One region of the Microbacterium jejuense genome, then DNA from elsewhere that is predicted to be linked to it. Evidence: predicted binding sites of a transcription regulator. Region 1 holds the regulator's gene; the other holds the start of a gene.
What was found. The regulator LexA, encoded in region 1, represses DNA repair genes until DNA is damaged. The targets are predictions, from matches to a motif close to TCGAACANNTGTTCGA.
Positions count from the first base shown of each region.

Region 2: ABEA46_RS03235 (HNH endonuclease signature motif containing protein) is a predicted target of LexA. The motif match lies at 3,431-3,446, and genes of this name have one in related genera.

Region 1 covers NZ_BAABLG010000012.1:32,793-39,867, reverse strand. Annotated here, with positions in the region: gene ABEA46_RS17610 (S9 family peptidase) at 1-222, opposite strand, end outside; gene ABEA46_RS17605 (methylenetetrahydrofolate reductase) at 477-1,439, shown strand; gene metE (5-methyltetrahydropteroyltriglutamate--homocysteine S-methyltransferase) at 1,543-3,873, shown strand; gene ABEA46_RS17595 (hypothetical protein) at 3,936-5,489, opposite strand; gene lexA (transcriptional repressor LexA) at 5,579-6,259, opposite strand; gene ABEA46_RS17585 (LysM peptidoglycan-binding domain-containing protein) at 6,522-6,893, shown strand; gene ABEA46_RS17580 (histidinol-phosphate transaminase) at 6,959-7,075, shown strand, end outside.
Region 2 covers NZ_BAABLG010000002.1:179,785-186,859, forward strand. Annotated here, with positions in the region: gene ABEA46_RS03215 (NCS1 family nucleobase:cation symporter-1) at 1-760, opposite strand, end outside; gene ABEA46_RS03220 (class I SAM-dependent methyltransferase) at 1,073-2,182, opposite strand; gene ABEA46_RS03225 (MarR family winged helix-turn-helix transcriptional regulator) at 2,206-2,637, shown strand; gene ABEA46_RS03230 (DUF3817 domain-containing protein) at 2,699-3,163, shown strand; gene ABEA46_RS03235 (HNH endonuclease signature motif containing protein) at 3,457-4,740, shown strand; gene ABEA46_RS03240 (VOC family protein) at 4,787-5,155, opposite strand; gene ABEA46_RS03245 (ATP-dependent Clp protease ATP-binding subunit) at 5,342-7,075, shown strand, end outside.

The DNA of each region.
Region 1 (7,075 bases):
CGACCGGGCACTCCACGGTGCGGGCAGCACGTCCACGACCGCGCCCGAGGCGTCACGCCGGCGCACGCCCGAGCGCCCCGCCTCCTCGGCGATCGACTCGCCCCACCACACGTCGTCGCCGACGAAACGGGCGCCTTCGATGCGGGCGGAGGATGCCGAGACCTCCGCCGCGGTGAGGGGGGAGATCCAGCTGCCGTAGGGGGCGGATGCGGGTGAGGTCACGCCCCCACGCTACGGTGTCCCGGACGCCGCCGCAGCGAAACAGAAGGTCACAGGAACCGCGGGCCCCGGAGGATCCGCTACGGTGGACGCATCGTCGCCCGGTCACGACCGGGCAGGAGCGACAGCCGAGCCCGGCACCCGCCCGCGATGACACCCCGTGCCCCACGGCACGAGCGGTGCCGCGGCCGACCGGGCTTTTTCCGTCTCGGCTGAGCCCCCTCCCCACAGGCAGCACTGTCCACCGGAGAAACACGATGCCGATCGACCTGAGCGCACCCCCCGTGCCGATCTCGTTCGAGGTGTACCCGCCTCGCACCGAGGCCGGCTGGCCTGCGCTGCACGAGACCATCCGGCATCTGGCGGGCGTCGGTCCCCGATTCATCTCGGTCACCTACGGCGCCGGCGGCTCGACCGGAGGGCGCTCGCTCGAACTGCTCACGCACATCCTTCGCGAGACCGACGTCGAGCCGCTCGCCCACCTCACCTGTGTCGGAAACACCTGGACGGGTGCGAACGCGCTCATCCGGGAGTTCCTGGATGCCGGGATCACGAGCTTCCTCGCGCTGCGCGGCGACCCGCCTGTCGGCGCCGCCCAGGACGACGCGTTCCTCGGCGACCTCGAGAGCGCCGCGCAGCTCGTGCAGCTCATCGACCGCGTGCAGTCCGAGCGCGAGCCGTACACCGAGGCGCCGATCCCCGGCGTGCCGGGGGCTGCGCGCGTCGACCGGCGGCCGAAGGTCGACATCGCGGTGGCGGCGTTCCCGAACGGCCACCCGCGCTCCCGTCACGCGACCGAGCACATCGACGCCCTGCTCGCCAAAGAGGCGGCGGGTGCGACGCTCGCCATCACGCAACTGTTCTTCGACGCCGACGACTATCTGGGCTTCGTCGCCGCGTCCCGCCAGGCCGGGGTGACGATCCCGATCCTGCCGGGCATCATGCCGATCACCTCGCCGGCGCGGCTGCGGCGGACGCTCGAGCTGACCGAGGTCCCGCGTCCCGACGCGCTCGCCGCGGCACTGGAGGCCGAGCAGACGACCGAGGGTCAGCGCGCCGCCGGTATCGCCCACGCCGCCGAGCTCGCCCGGGCCGTCCGCGACGGCGGAGCACCCGGCATCCACCTCTACGCCTTCAACAACCACGACATCGTGCTCGCGGTACTGCAGGACGCCGGGCTCCTCGCCTCGGCGTCACGAATGCCCGACGCCGTCCGCTGAGCCCGGGCGCCGCATCCCGTCGGAGGTCCGACGGGTCTCTTCGGCGACCCTGCACACGCCTGCCCGCCCAACGACACCCATCGAGACCGAAAGAGAGAACACGATGACCGACTCCCGCACCGCCTTCCCGCACGGGACGATCCTCGGCTACCCCCGCATCGGGCGGCGCCGCGAGCTCAAGCGCGCCGTCGAGGCCTACTGGGCCGGCACGATCGACGAGGCGACCCTCGAGGCGACAGCCGCCGAGCTGCGCCGTGCGACGCGCGCCCGGCTCGCCGAGCTCGGACTCGGCCGCGACGACTCGTCGATCCCCGAGTCGTTCTCGTTCTACGACCAGGTGCACGACGCCGCCGTCGCCGTGGGCGCGCTTCCGGAGCGCTTCGCCGCCCTCCGCGATGCCGACGGACGCATCGGTCTCGACGCCGCCTTCACGGCCGCGCGCGGCGCCGGCGAGGATGCGGCGCTCGAGATGACGAAGTGGTTCGACACGAACTACCACTACCTCGTGCCCGAGATCGGCCCCGGGACGGCGTTCTCGCTGTCCAGCGACAGGTTCGCCCGCCAGGTCGCCGAGGCCAAGGCCGACGGCTTCACGACCCGCCCGGTCGTCGTGGGCCCCGTGACACTCCTGGCCCTCGCGAAGGCCGCCGACGGCGCGCCGGCCGGCTTCGACCCGCTCGAGCGCCTCGACGACCTCGTTCCGGTGTACGTCGAGCTGCTCGCCGCCCTGCGGGCCGCCGGCGCCGAGTGGGTGCAGCTCGACGAGCCCGCGCTGGTAAGCGAGAGCCTCGCCGCGAGCCCCGTAGAGCTGGCGGATGCCGCGGCTCGCGCCTACGCGGTGCTCGGTGCCGCCGCCGACCGCCCGCGCGTGCTCGTGGCCGCCGGATACGCCCAGCTGTCGGCGCCGGCGTGGACCGCGCTGGCCACCGCACCGATCGAGGCGATCGCGCTCGACCTCAGCCGCGGCGCGGTGCCGGCAGCGGTCGACGGGCTCGCCGGCAAGACCCTCGTGGGGGGCGTGATCGACGGCCGCAACGTGTGGCGGGGCGACCTCGCCGCCGCGTGGGATCGCCTCGACGCCCTGCGCGCGCTCGGCGCCGCGCAGGTGAGCGCCGGCACGTCGACCTCGCTCCAGCACGTGCCGCACGACGTCGAGGACGAGGGAGCGCTGGACCCGCGCCTCGCGTCCTGGCTCGCCTTCGCGGACCAGAAGGCTGCGCAGGTCGTGACGCTCGCGTCGGGCCTGGTCGAGGGACGCGGAGCCATCGAGGACGCGGTGTCGGCGGCATCCCTCGCCCTCGCCGATCGCCGCTCGGCGCCGGGCGTGCGCGACGGCGCGGTGCGCGCCCAGGCCGCCGCGCTGCAGGCCGCGGACTTCGACCGCGGCGACTACGACGCGCGCGCCACTGCGCAGGACGCCGAGCTCGGCCTGCCGGTGCTGCCGACCACGACGATCGGCTCGTTCCCGCAGACCGGCGACATCCGTCGCGCCCGCGCCCGTCACGGTCGCGGCGAACTCTCGGCCGACGAGTACGAGGGCTTCCTGCGCGACGAGATCGCGCGCGTCGTGACGCTGCAGGAAGACCTCGGGCTCGACGTCCTCGTGCACGGCGAGGCCGAGCGCAACGACATGGTGCAGTACTTCGCCGAGAACCTCGACGGATTCGCCGTCACCGAGCACGGCTGGGTGCAGTCGTACGGCTCGCGCGCCACGCGGCCCTCGATCCTGTGGGGGGACGTCTCGCGTCCGGCGCCCATCACTGTCGACTGGTCGGTGTTCGCGCAGTCGCTCACCGACAAGCCGATGAAGGGCATGCTCACGGGGCCGGTGACGATCCTCGCGTGGTCGTTCGTGCGCGACGACCAGCCGCTCGGCGACACCGCGAACCAGGTCGCGCTGGCGCTGCGCGACGAGATCGCCGATCTCGAGGCGGCCGGCATCCGCGTCATCCAGGTCGACGAGCCCGCGCTGCGCGAGTTGCTGCCCCTCAAGAAGGCGGACCAGCCGGCATACCTCGACTGGTCGGTCGGGTCGTTCCGGCTCGCGACGGCCGGCGCCGCCCCCGCTACGCAGGTGCACACGCACCTGTGCTATTCGGAGTTCGACGTCGTCATCGACGCGATCGCGGCGCTGGACGCCGACGTGACCTCGATCGAGGCGGCGCGCAGCCGCGGCGAGGTGATCGGCGACATCGCGACGTCGGGCTTCGCGGCCGGCATCGGCCCGGGCGTCTACGACATCCACTCGCCGCGCGTGCCCGCCGTCGCCGAGATCGGCGCGCTGCTGGACCGTGCCGTCGCAGAGCTGCCGCTGCGTCGCGTGTGGGTCAACCCGGACTGCGGCCTCAAGACCCGCGGTTACGACGAGACCGTCGCGTCGCTGCGCAACCTCGTGGCGGCCACCGCCGGCGTGCGGGAGCGTCTGAACGCCTGATCCTGAACTCGCGAACGAGCAGGGCCGGTGCGGTCGCCCGCACCGGCCCTGCTCGTTTCCGGCTAGGCGCCCTTCGGCGGGCGAGGGGATGCCGCACCCTCGTCGCCAGTTCCGGCCGCAGGCCCGAGGTCGGGCAGCGGTGTCGTGTCGGCATCGGGCGAGGGGAGCGGGAGCGTGTCGTTCGTGCCCTCGTCGGCTGTCTCGGCGGGGTCGTCGGACGCCGACGCCGAGGCGCCCTCCGCCGCGGACGCGTCGTCGGAGCGCCGCGCCGCGGCGGCGCGCGCCGCGTCGTCGGGCCGCTTCTGCAGCAGCTCGAGCACCCAGGCGACCACGAGTGCGACGATCACCACGAGGGCGACGTCGCCACCCGAGAGGGGACGCAGCGCCATCAGCCAGATGACGGCGAGCACGATCACGATGGCGCGCACCAGCACGCGCTGACGGCCCATCCAGACCCCGAACCGGCCGGTGTCCAGGCCGCGCGCGGCCAGTGCGGCGCGGGCGCTCGCGTTCAGACCGCTGACGAACCCGCGGAAGCGGCGCGCGGGCTTCCAGCGACCGCTGACCCATCCGATCACGGCGATCAGCACGCCCAGCAGAGCCACGATCAGCGCCGTGCGGTGCATGTCGTCGACGAGCGCGTTGTAGATGACGTCGAGTGCCGACACCGACAGGTCGAGCTGGCTGGCGGCATTGGCCACGACGAGCGTGCCGACCGAGAACGTCGATGCCAGCGCCGCCCCGCCGATGAACAGGGCGATGCCGGTTCCGAGCACGGCGACCGGGCGGCGACGCGCGATCAGGATGCCGGCGACGAAGAGGCCGATGGTGATGAAGGGCAGCCACCAACCGGCGACGTCGGCGATCGCGTACACGGTGCGGATCGTGCTGACCGCCGACCCGTCGCCGATGATGATCGTCTTGTCGACCGCGGGGATGAGGGATGCCACCCCCACACCGCTGTCGACCAGCTTCTGTTTGACCTGCTCGATGATCGGCCCGAGCTTCATGCCCAGGCCCTCGTCTGTCAGCACGAAGACGCCGGCGCCGTCCGAGGTGGCGGTCGTCACGAGCGCGCGGTGCGCCGCGCGGACCGCGGTCGTCCACACGTCCGCGAACGCATCGGACTGCACGACGCGCGTGACGCCGGTCTCGACCAGATTGTGCAGCCCGTCGGCCGCCGGCTGCTGCAGCAGCTTGAGGGCGGCGGCGGCACGCGGGCCCAGACCGAGGTCAGAGATCCCGTCGATCACGTTGCCGGTGATCTCGGTGAAGTCGACCTTCGCGTCGACCGCGTCCATCGCCTCCGAGATGATGAGGTTCTGCACGTGCGGGTCCTGCGCGAGCGGCGCCAGCGTGGCCACGAACGTCTCTTCGTCCACAAGTTCGCTGCGCGCCCACGCGCCGACGATCGACGTGGGCACGAGGATCGTCGCCAGCACGATGCACAGTGCCGAGAAGAACGCCCGCCAGCGGGAGCCCTTCAGCCGCTCGTCCGACGCGGGGGTCGCGTCCTCGTCGGTCGTCGCTCTCAGGCGGGCGTTCTCGGCCTCGAGGGCTTCGAGCCTCGCACGCAGCGCGGCGGTGTCGTCGGCGGTGGTCGCATCGGCGGTCATTCCCCCCTTATAGCGCTTGCAGACGACATCCCGCCACCTCCCGCTCCGTCTGCCGTCGAAAGCGCCGGGGCTTGCGAGGGGCCGCGGCGTCAGACCGCGCGCAGGACCGCGACGACCTTGCCCAGCACGACGGCCTCGTCGCCCAGGATCGGCTCGAACGCGGAGTTGCGCGGGAGCAGCCAGGTGTGGCCGTCGCGCTGGCGGAACGTCTTGACTGTCGCCTCGCCGTCGAGCATCGCGGCGACGATGTCGCCGTTGTCGGCCGTGGCCTGGGAGCGGACGACGACCCAGTCGCCGTCGCAGATGGCCGCGTCGATCATCGACTCGCCCGACACCTTCAGCATGAACAGGTCGCCCTTGCCGACGAGCTGACGGGGGAGGGGGAAGATCTCCTCCACCTGCTGCTCGGCCGTGATGGGCACGCCGGCGGCGATCCGTCCGACCAGGGGCACCAGCGCCGCGTCGCCCAGCGCGGGCGCCGTGTCGGCCGGGTTCTCGGTGGATGCGCCGGGCAGGTCGATCAGCACCTCCATCGCGCGGGTCTTGCCCGCGTCGCGGCGGAGGTATCCGCTGAGCTCGAGCTGGTTGAGCTGGTGCGTGACGCTGGACAGCGACTTCAGGCCGACGGCGTCGCCGATCTCGCGCATGCTCGGCGGGTAGCCGTGACGGGCGATGGAGCGCTGGATCACCTCGAGGATCGCGAGCTGCTTGTCGCTGAGGCTCTTGCGTCGTCGGGTCTGTGGCTTGTCGCGACCGGCCGCGTCGCTCATGTCCGGCTCCGTCCTGCGCTGCGTCGTCGAGCGCTGTTTCTTCGAATGTCGGAGGCCCGTGGTGGGGTTCTCTTATCGAAACCGTATCCGGATCCATGCGCTGAGGGGAACAACCCCGCCGCGTGTCGCGTTCGACGGATATGCATCGGAATCGACTGTTGACATCGTTGAGAATCGAAGATAGCTTCGGAAAAGAGGTTCGGATTCCCCGCTCCCGGCCGAGCGGGGGATGCGAATCTCTCCCCAGCAGGAGGAGAACAGCATGACCGCGATCAGCTTCCCGTCGCCCGTCGCCGCGCCGGCCCGTGCCACGCGTCTCCGGCTGACCGTCCGCGGTCGCCGGGTCCTCGCTCTGCTGGCCGCGCTGCCCGCGCTCGTGGCGCTGGGCGCCGCTCTCGCGCTGGGCGGCGGTGCGGCCCTCGCCTCGCGCGACAGCGGCACTCCGGTCGACTCGTTCGAGACCGTGCTCGTGTCGGCGGGCGACACGCTGTGGTCGATCGCCGAAGAGGTCGCTCCCGGGCACGACCCCCGTGATGTCGTCGACCAGATCGCGCGGCTCAACGCGCTGACCGGCGTGTCGGTGCAGGCCGGCCAGCGACTGGCCATCCCCGCGCAGTACGCCGACGAGCACTGAGCCAGAGCGCGAGCGGTCGGTCGCTCTTCGTCACCTGGGGTTCGGCGACCCCGCACCGCTCTACCATGGGAGGGGTGAGTGCACGTCTCGAAGACCTCCCTTTACGCGCCGACCTCCGTGGGCAGAAGCCCTACGGCGCCCCGCAGGCCCCGCTCCCCGTGGCCCTGAACGTCAACGAGAAC
Region 2 (7,075 bases), on a different contig from region 1:
CGCCGCGCGTGAAGTCGCAGAAGTTGAGCACGAACGTGCCGTAGATCGCGATCCACAGGGCCGCACCGCCGAAGATGTGCGCCCACATCTCACCGCCTGTGAAGGCGTTCGCGGTCTCCCACGAGATCGTGAAGCCGGCCTCGGCGAGCATCCAGATCGCCAGCGCCAGGAAGGTCACGAGGATGATCGGTCCGGCGAAGGCCTCGTACTTGCGGATCATCTCCATGCCGTAGCTGACGATGATGACCTGCACGATCCACAGCGCGACGAACGTGATCCAGCCGAGCGTCGACAGACCCAGGATGCTGTCCTCGTCGAGCGGCTGCAGGCCCGGGAAGACGGCGATCAGCGCGACGCGCAGCACGAGCGACGCGAGAAAGGTCTGCACGCCGAACCAGGCGATCGCGACGCCGCCGCGGATGAGCGCGGGGATCTGGGCGCCGTAGATGCCGAACGAGATGCGGCTCATGACGGGGAAGGGCACCCCCGTCTTCTCGCCCATGAAGCCCGAGAGCGTCAGCAGCAGGAAGAGGAACACCGCGCCGATCGCGAGGGCCGCGAGCAACTGCCACCCGCCGAGGCCGAGCGCGAACAGCCCGATCGCGAAGGCGTAGTTGCCGAGGCTGTGCACGTCGTTGGCCCACAGTGTGAAGATGCTGTACGCGCTCCAGCTGCGACCGGCACGCTTGCTGGGGGCGAGGTCGCGGTTGTACAGGCGGGGGCTCGTCGATTCGGGGATCTCGTGGACCGTTCCGGTCATCGAGATCGCGGTGTGAGCGACGTGCTCTTTCGTGAGCTGTTCCGACACGTGGTTCTCCATCGATTCCGCGCGACGGCGATGTCGCGGCGCCCGACAAGTGTAAGAACGAAGCGTGATATTCCACAAGGAAGAAATCATTATCCACATCGTGGAAATGAAACGGAATCGACGGAGTCGCGTAATAACCGCGGCTCCCCATCGTCTCTAGGGCGGGGGAGAGTGCCGGAGCCCCGGTCCGGCGCCCCGGCCGCGAGTCCCGAGCTTGTGGCTACCGGGGGAGCCGGCATCTCGCGTCGGCCCCCCGGTCAACCTTCAGCGCCGCGTCGACGCGGTGACGGTGAACTTCGCGTTGCGGGCGATCTGCCGCGTCGGGCCGACCAGGCGCTCCAGCGTCGGCCGGTACTGCAGGCCCGAGTTCCACACCGTCCACAGCTCGCCGCCGGACCGCAGCACGCGTGCGGCCTCCGCGAACATGCGCGGTGCGATCCCCTGGTGCACGGCAGCGCCCGAGTGGAACGGCGGGTTGAGCGCGATGAACGCCGCGGATCCGTCGGGCTGCGCACCGAGCATGTCGTCGCGGACGACGTCGACACGATCGCCGACCTCGTTGGCCGTCGCGGTGGCGCGCGCCGAGGCGACGGCGACCGCTGACTGGTCGCACGCGATCACGTCGCGCGAGGGATGCCGCAGCGCCAGCGTCGTCGCGATGACCCCGGTTCCGCACGCGAGGTCGATCACGGCTCCGCCGGTGGGGAGAGCAGCCGGCAGGTGCTCGAGGAGCAGTCTCGTGCCGATGTCGACCGCGGCGCCGGCGAACGCTCCGCCGTATGCGCACACCAACAGGCCGTCATCGGTCGCGCACGCGGGAACCGGATCGTGACCTGGTCCCGGTTCGCGCGCGATCAGCACGCGGGACTTCTGCCGTGCGTGCGACACGTCCAGCCGGGCGAAGTCCCCGCGGAGCACGTCGTTCATCGCCAGCGTCATGTGCTTGACGCGACCGCCTGCGAACACCACGACGTCGCGGGCGGCATGTGCGGCGATGAGCCCGGCGATCTCGCGGAGCGCGTCGAGCGAGCGGGGGAGTCGCAGCAGCACGATCTCGGCGCCGTCGACGAGTCCCGCGTCCAGGGGCAGCGACATGAAGGCGTCGGCGATCCCGAGCCTGTCGGCGTTGGCGTGGAGCGCGCGCTCGCCGGTGAGCGGATCCTGATGCACGCGGATGCCGCGGGCCCCGGAGGCCGCGGCGCCCAGCGTGAGTGCGCCGTACGCGTCGCCGATCACGACCAGTCCTCCGTCGGGTACGACGGCGCGCGCGGCGGCCGACTCGTCGAGGATCAGCCGGTCGGCGGCATCCACCGCGACGAGATCCGGCGCCTCGACATCGGGCCAGCGCCGCAGGCTCTCGAACAGGGACGTCACCGTCCCACGGTAGCGGGGCTAGCATGAAGCGCGTGTCGTCCGAGCGCCCCTTCAGTCCAGTCATCTCGCTCCTGACCGTGGCGAGCGTGTGGGACGCCCACCTCGGCGCCCAGTTGAAGGACCTCGGGCTCACCACGCGCAAGTACGGTCTGCTGGCGCACATCCGCTCTACACCGGGCATCTCGTTCAGCGAGCTTGCGCGGCGATCGCAGGTCACGGTGCAGTCGGCGCACACTGCCGTGCAGTCCCTCGTGGCCGACGGGCTCGTCGCCGACGCGACGGCGCACGCCGGTGCGGCGTCCGACCTCCGGGTGACCGATCGCGGAGGAGAGGTGCTGCGCGCCGCCGAGCAGCGGCTCGCCGCGCTCGACGCCGGCCTCGCGTCGGGGGCGCCGGAGCTGGCCGCGGCGCTCAAGGGTCTGCACGAGGAGCCGTTCGGGCTCGATCACGGCTGAGCCGCGCCCCCGTTCGGCGAACCTTCAGCAAGCCTGAAAGTGTTTCAGTTAGGCTGAAGGTGTGTTCCGCAATCCCCACTCCCTCTTCCGGGCGCTCGCGATCGCCGAGGCGATCTCGTGGACGCTCCTCATCGCCGGGCTGATCATCCGCGCCACGACCGGCTGGGCGCTCGGCGTCACCATCGGCGGCGGCATCCACGGGTTCATCTTCCTGTCGTACGGGGCCACCGCCATCCTCGTCGCCCTCAACAACCGCTGGCGGGTCTGGCCGGCCGTCGTCGCGCTCGCGAGCGCCATCGTGCCGTACGCCACGATCCCCGTCGAGATCTGGCTGCAGCGCACGGGGCGCCTGGTGGGCTCCTGGCGTCTCGATGCCACCGACGACCCGCGCGACCGCCGCTGGTACGACAGCCTCATGCGCTGGTTCCTGCGCCGCCCGTGGGTGCTCGGCGCGCTCATCGCGCTCGCCGTCGTGGCGCTGTTCGCGGTGCTGCTGATCATCGGCCCGCCAGGCGGTCGGGACTGACGAGCGACTTCGGAGGCCGGCATCCCCTCGCGACGGGAGGATGCCGGTCGCCGTCGTGTCGACTGCGACCGCCCAACGTGAGCCGCTCGGTCGTCGAGCGAGCGTCAGCGAGACGAACGCAGTCGCCAGAGGAGCCTCGGGGATGCCGTTGCTCCCGGCTGCTCGCGGGGTCGAGTGGGCCCCACCCGTCGGATGAGCGTCGGTGTTCATGGTAGGGGTGGATGCCGGAAAAAAGCTGATCAGAACCGATTTCGGATCTTGTGGTCCTCGAACAGATCTTCTAAACTGAAGGTATGACCCAACCCGCCGCTCCTCCCTTCCATGAGGGTGGTGAGGGCTGGTTCCCGCCGGTGCCGGATGCGGTGGATCTGGTGGTGGAGGCATCGACGATGGTGTCGGTGTTCGCCGCGCAGCGCTACGCCCGCGTGGACGCGATGCGCCGCGACCAGGTCGCGCAGGCGCGGCGGTTCGGGGCGGGCGAGGTCGAGCTGGTGGAGCGGTCGATCCGGTTGGAGCTGGCCGCGGCGATGCGGGTGACCGAGTACGCGGCGGGCCGGTTGATCGTGGTCGCTGAGGCGCTGGTGCGGTCGTATCCGGCCGCGTGGGAGGCATTGGCCGGTGGCCGGATCACCGAGAAGCATGCCGAGGTGCTGGTGGATCTGCTCGGTGAGCTGCCGGACGGGGCGAGTGAGGCATTCGTAGCCGACGCGGTGGCGTTGGCCGAGGCGGAGCCGGTGGGCACGTTCCGGCGGGCGTTGCGGGCCCGGGTCACCGCGGCGCAGGCGGAGGCGTTGGAGGACCGGTATGTCCGCGCGGTCGCGGGCCGGCGGATTGTCGTGGAGCCGGGCGTGGATGGCATGGGCGATCTGTGGGTGCACGCCCCGCTGGTGGAGCTGCACGCGATCGAGGGTCGCGTGACGGCGATGGCCAAGGCGATCAAGACGGCCGGTGACCAGCGGACGTTGGATCAGCTCCGTGCCGATGTGGTGTGTGATCTGCTGATCGACGGCACCACCGAGGCGATGCCGGCGGTGGTGTCGGGAATCCGCGCGCAGGTCGTGGTCACGGTCCCCGTGCTCGGCCTGCTCGACGACGACCGGGGCGACTCGGGGGATCTTCCGGTGGTGGAGGGTGTCGGTCCGATCCCGCTCTCGCGGGCGCGGGATCTGTGCGGCGGGGCCGGCACATGGATGCGGGTGCTCACCCATCCCGAGACCGGGATGGTGCTCTCCGTCGGCCGGGATCGTTATGAGCCCCCGGCGGCGCTGCGGAGGTTGGTGAAGTGGCGGGCAGACCGGTGCATGGCACCGGGGTGTGTGATGCCCGCCTCCCGATGCGAGATCGACCACCAGATCCGGTGGGCCGACGGCGGTCACACCGGGTTGGCGAACAACACCCCGTTCTGCAGAGGACACCACTTGATCAAGGACAACACCGCCTGGCGGGTCAGGCAGGTCCCCGGATCGGGCGGGGTGATCGAGTGGACCTCACCCACCGGGCGAAGATACCTCGTCACACCCGAACGCCGCGTCCCCGTCTTCACCACACCCGCACCAGAACCCGCGCCACCCTTCTGACACGGCGGCCGACATGCCCACAGCGGAGGGTGCCGGCCGCCGTCGTTCAGCGCGGCGGCAGCTGCTGCAGCGTGAAGGTGTTGCCGTCGGGGTCGTCGAACTGCACGAAGCGGCCCCATGCCTGTTCGTCGACGCCCTGCGCATCGACGTCGACGCCGCGCAGGTGCGCGAGAGCCTCGTCGGCGTCGGGCACGACGAGCTGGATCGTGTTCTGGCGCCCCGGCTCCAGGGTGTTGCCGAGTCCCGTGCCGAATGCGATCGAGCACGCCGAGCCGGGCGGGGTCACCTGCACGAAGCGCAGCCCCTCGAACGGGGTCTGGTCGTGATCGACGTTCCAGCCGATCCGTTCGTAGAACTCCTTCGCGCGATCGACGTCGGTGACCGGCACGTAGATGAGCTCGATCTTCCAGTCCATGGTTCTCCCTCTCTGCGGTGAAGCGGGTCCCCTCCGCGCCCGAGGCTACGCCGAGGCGCCGACACGCGCGGGTGTCGGACTGTTTCGCGCGCCGGGGAATACCTGCGGATCCCTCTCGTTGAACTTGACATCGCTTGTGTCAAGTTCAAGACTTGATGCCTATCCACTCAAGTTTCAGGAGATGGAATGCCCGAAGACTTCACTCCCCAGGCCGGTGACGGCAGCGCGTTCGACGACTTCCTGGCGCGTTACCTCGCCGGCGAGCGCGCCCGCGAGGAGCGCTCGATCGACCTCAGCCGCTTCCTCGGCGCACGCACGCAGGAGCTGCTGCAGCGCGCAGGCAAGTACGCGCTCGACCGCGGTCAGCGCGAGCTCGACGCCCTGCACGTGCTGCGCATCCTCGCCGCCGAGGCGCCTGCGCGCGAGGCCATCCGCGGCATCGGCGCCGACCCCGACGCGATCGTGCGCGCCACCGAGGAGCGCCTGCCGGCGGCATCCCGCCCGGCCGACGTCGACGGCGCCGTCATCACGCCGTCGGTGCAGCGCGCGCTGTTCCACTCGTTCCAGGTCGCCCGTTCGTCGGGGTCCACCTACGTCGACCCCGAGCACCTGTTCTTCGCCCTCGTGCTCGCGCAGGACACGCCCGCCGGTCAAGTGCTGGCGCGCGCCGGCGTCACCGCCGAGGCGCTCACGCAGAGCGTGCGCGAGACCGTCACCCCGGCGGGTGCGTCGTCGGCGGACGCAGAGCCGGATGCCGCGGCATCCACTTCTCCGATGCTCGACATGTACGGCACCGACCTCACCGCACGCGCCGTCGCGGGCGGGCTCGACCCCGTGATCGGGCGCGCCGACGAGATCGAGCAGACGATCGAGATCCTCAGCCGCCGCACCAAGAACAACCCGGTGCTGGTGGGCGAGGCCGGCGTCGGCAAGACCGCGATCGTCGAGGGGCTCGCCCAGGCGATCGTCGACGGCGCCGTGCCCGAGCAGTTGCTCGGCAAGCGGGTCGTCGCGCTGGACCTGCCGGCGATGCTGGCGGGCACGCGCTACCGCGGCGACTTCGAGGAGCGCCTCACCAAGACGATGGACGAGATCTCGGCGCACAAGGGCGAGCTCATCGTCTTCATCGACGAGGTGCACACCGTCGTCGGCGCCGGCGGCGCGGGCGACGGCGGCATGGACGCCGGCAACATCCTCAAGCCCCGCCTCGCGCGCGGCGAGCTGCACCTGGTCGGCGCGACCACTCTCAAGGAGTACCGCGTCATCGAGAAGGACCCGGCGCTGGAGCGGCGCTTCCAGCCGGTGCGCGTCGGCGAGCCCTCGATCGAGGATGCGCTGCTGATCCTGCGCGGCCTGAAGTCCGCGTACGAGGAGCACCACGGCATCGTGTACACCGACGAGGCGCTGCGCGCCGCCGTCGAGCTGAGCGACCGCTACCTGACCGAGCGCGTGCTGCCCGACAAGGCGATCGACCTCATCGACCAGGCCGGAGCGCGGCTGCGCCTGCGGCTCGGATCGAAGGTGGACGTGAGCGCGCTCGTGGAGCGCTTGGCGACCCTCGAGGCCGACAAGAACGCCGCGGTCTCGGCCGAGCACTACGAAGAGGCGTCGCAGATCCGCGATCAGATCGCCGATGTCCAGGGGCGCCTGGAGCGGGCCACCGCTGCCGGCGCCGCCACGACGACCGCCGCGATCGTCGACGAGCCCGAGATCGCCGCGGTGATCAGCCGCGCCACCGGCATCCCCGTCAACCGCCTCACCGAGACCGAGCGCGAGCGTCTCGCCTCGCTCGAGGACGAGCTGCACGACCGCGTGATCGGGCAGGACGACGCGGTCACGGCGGTCGCCAAGGCCGTGCGCCGCAACCGCACCGGCATGGGCGACGCCCGTCGGCCCGTGGGCTCGTTCCTGTTCCTCGGC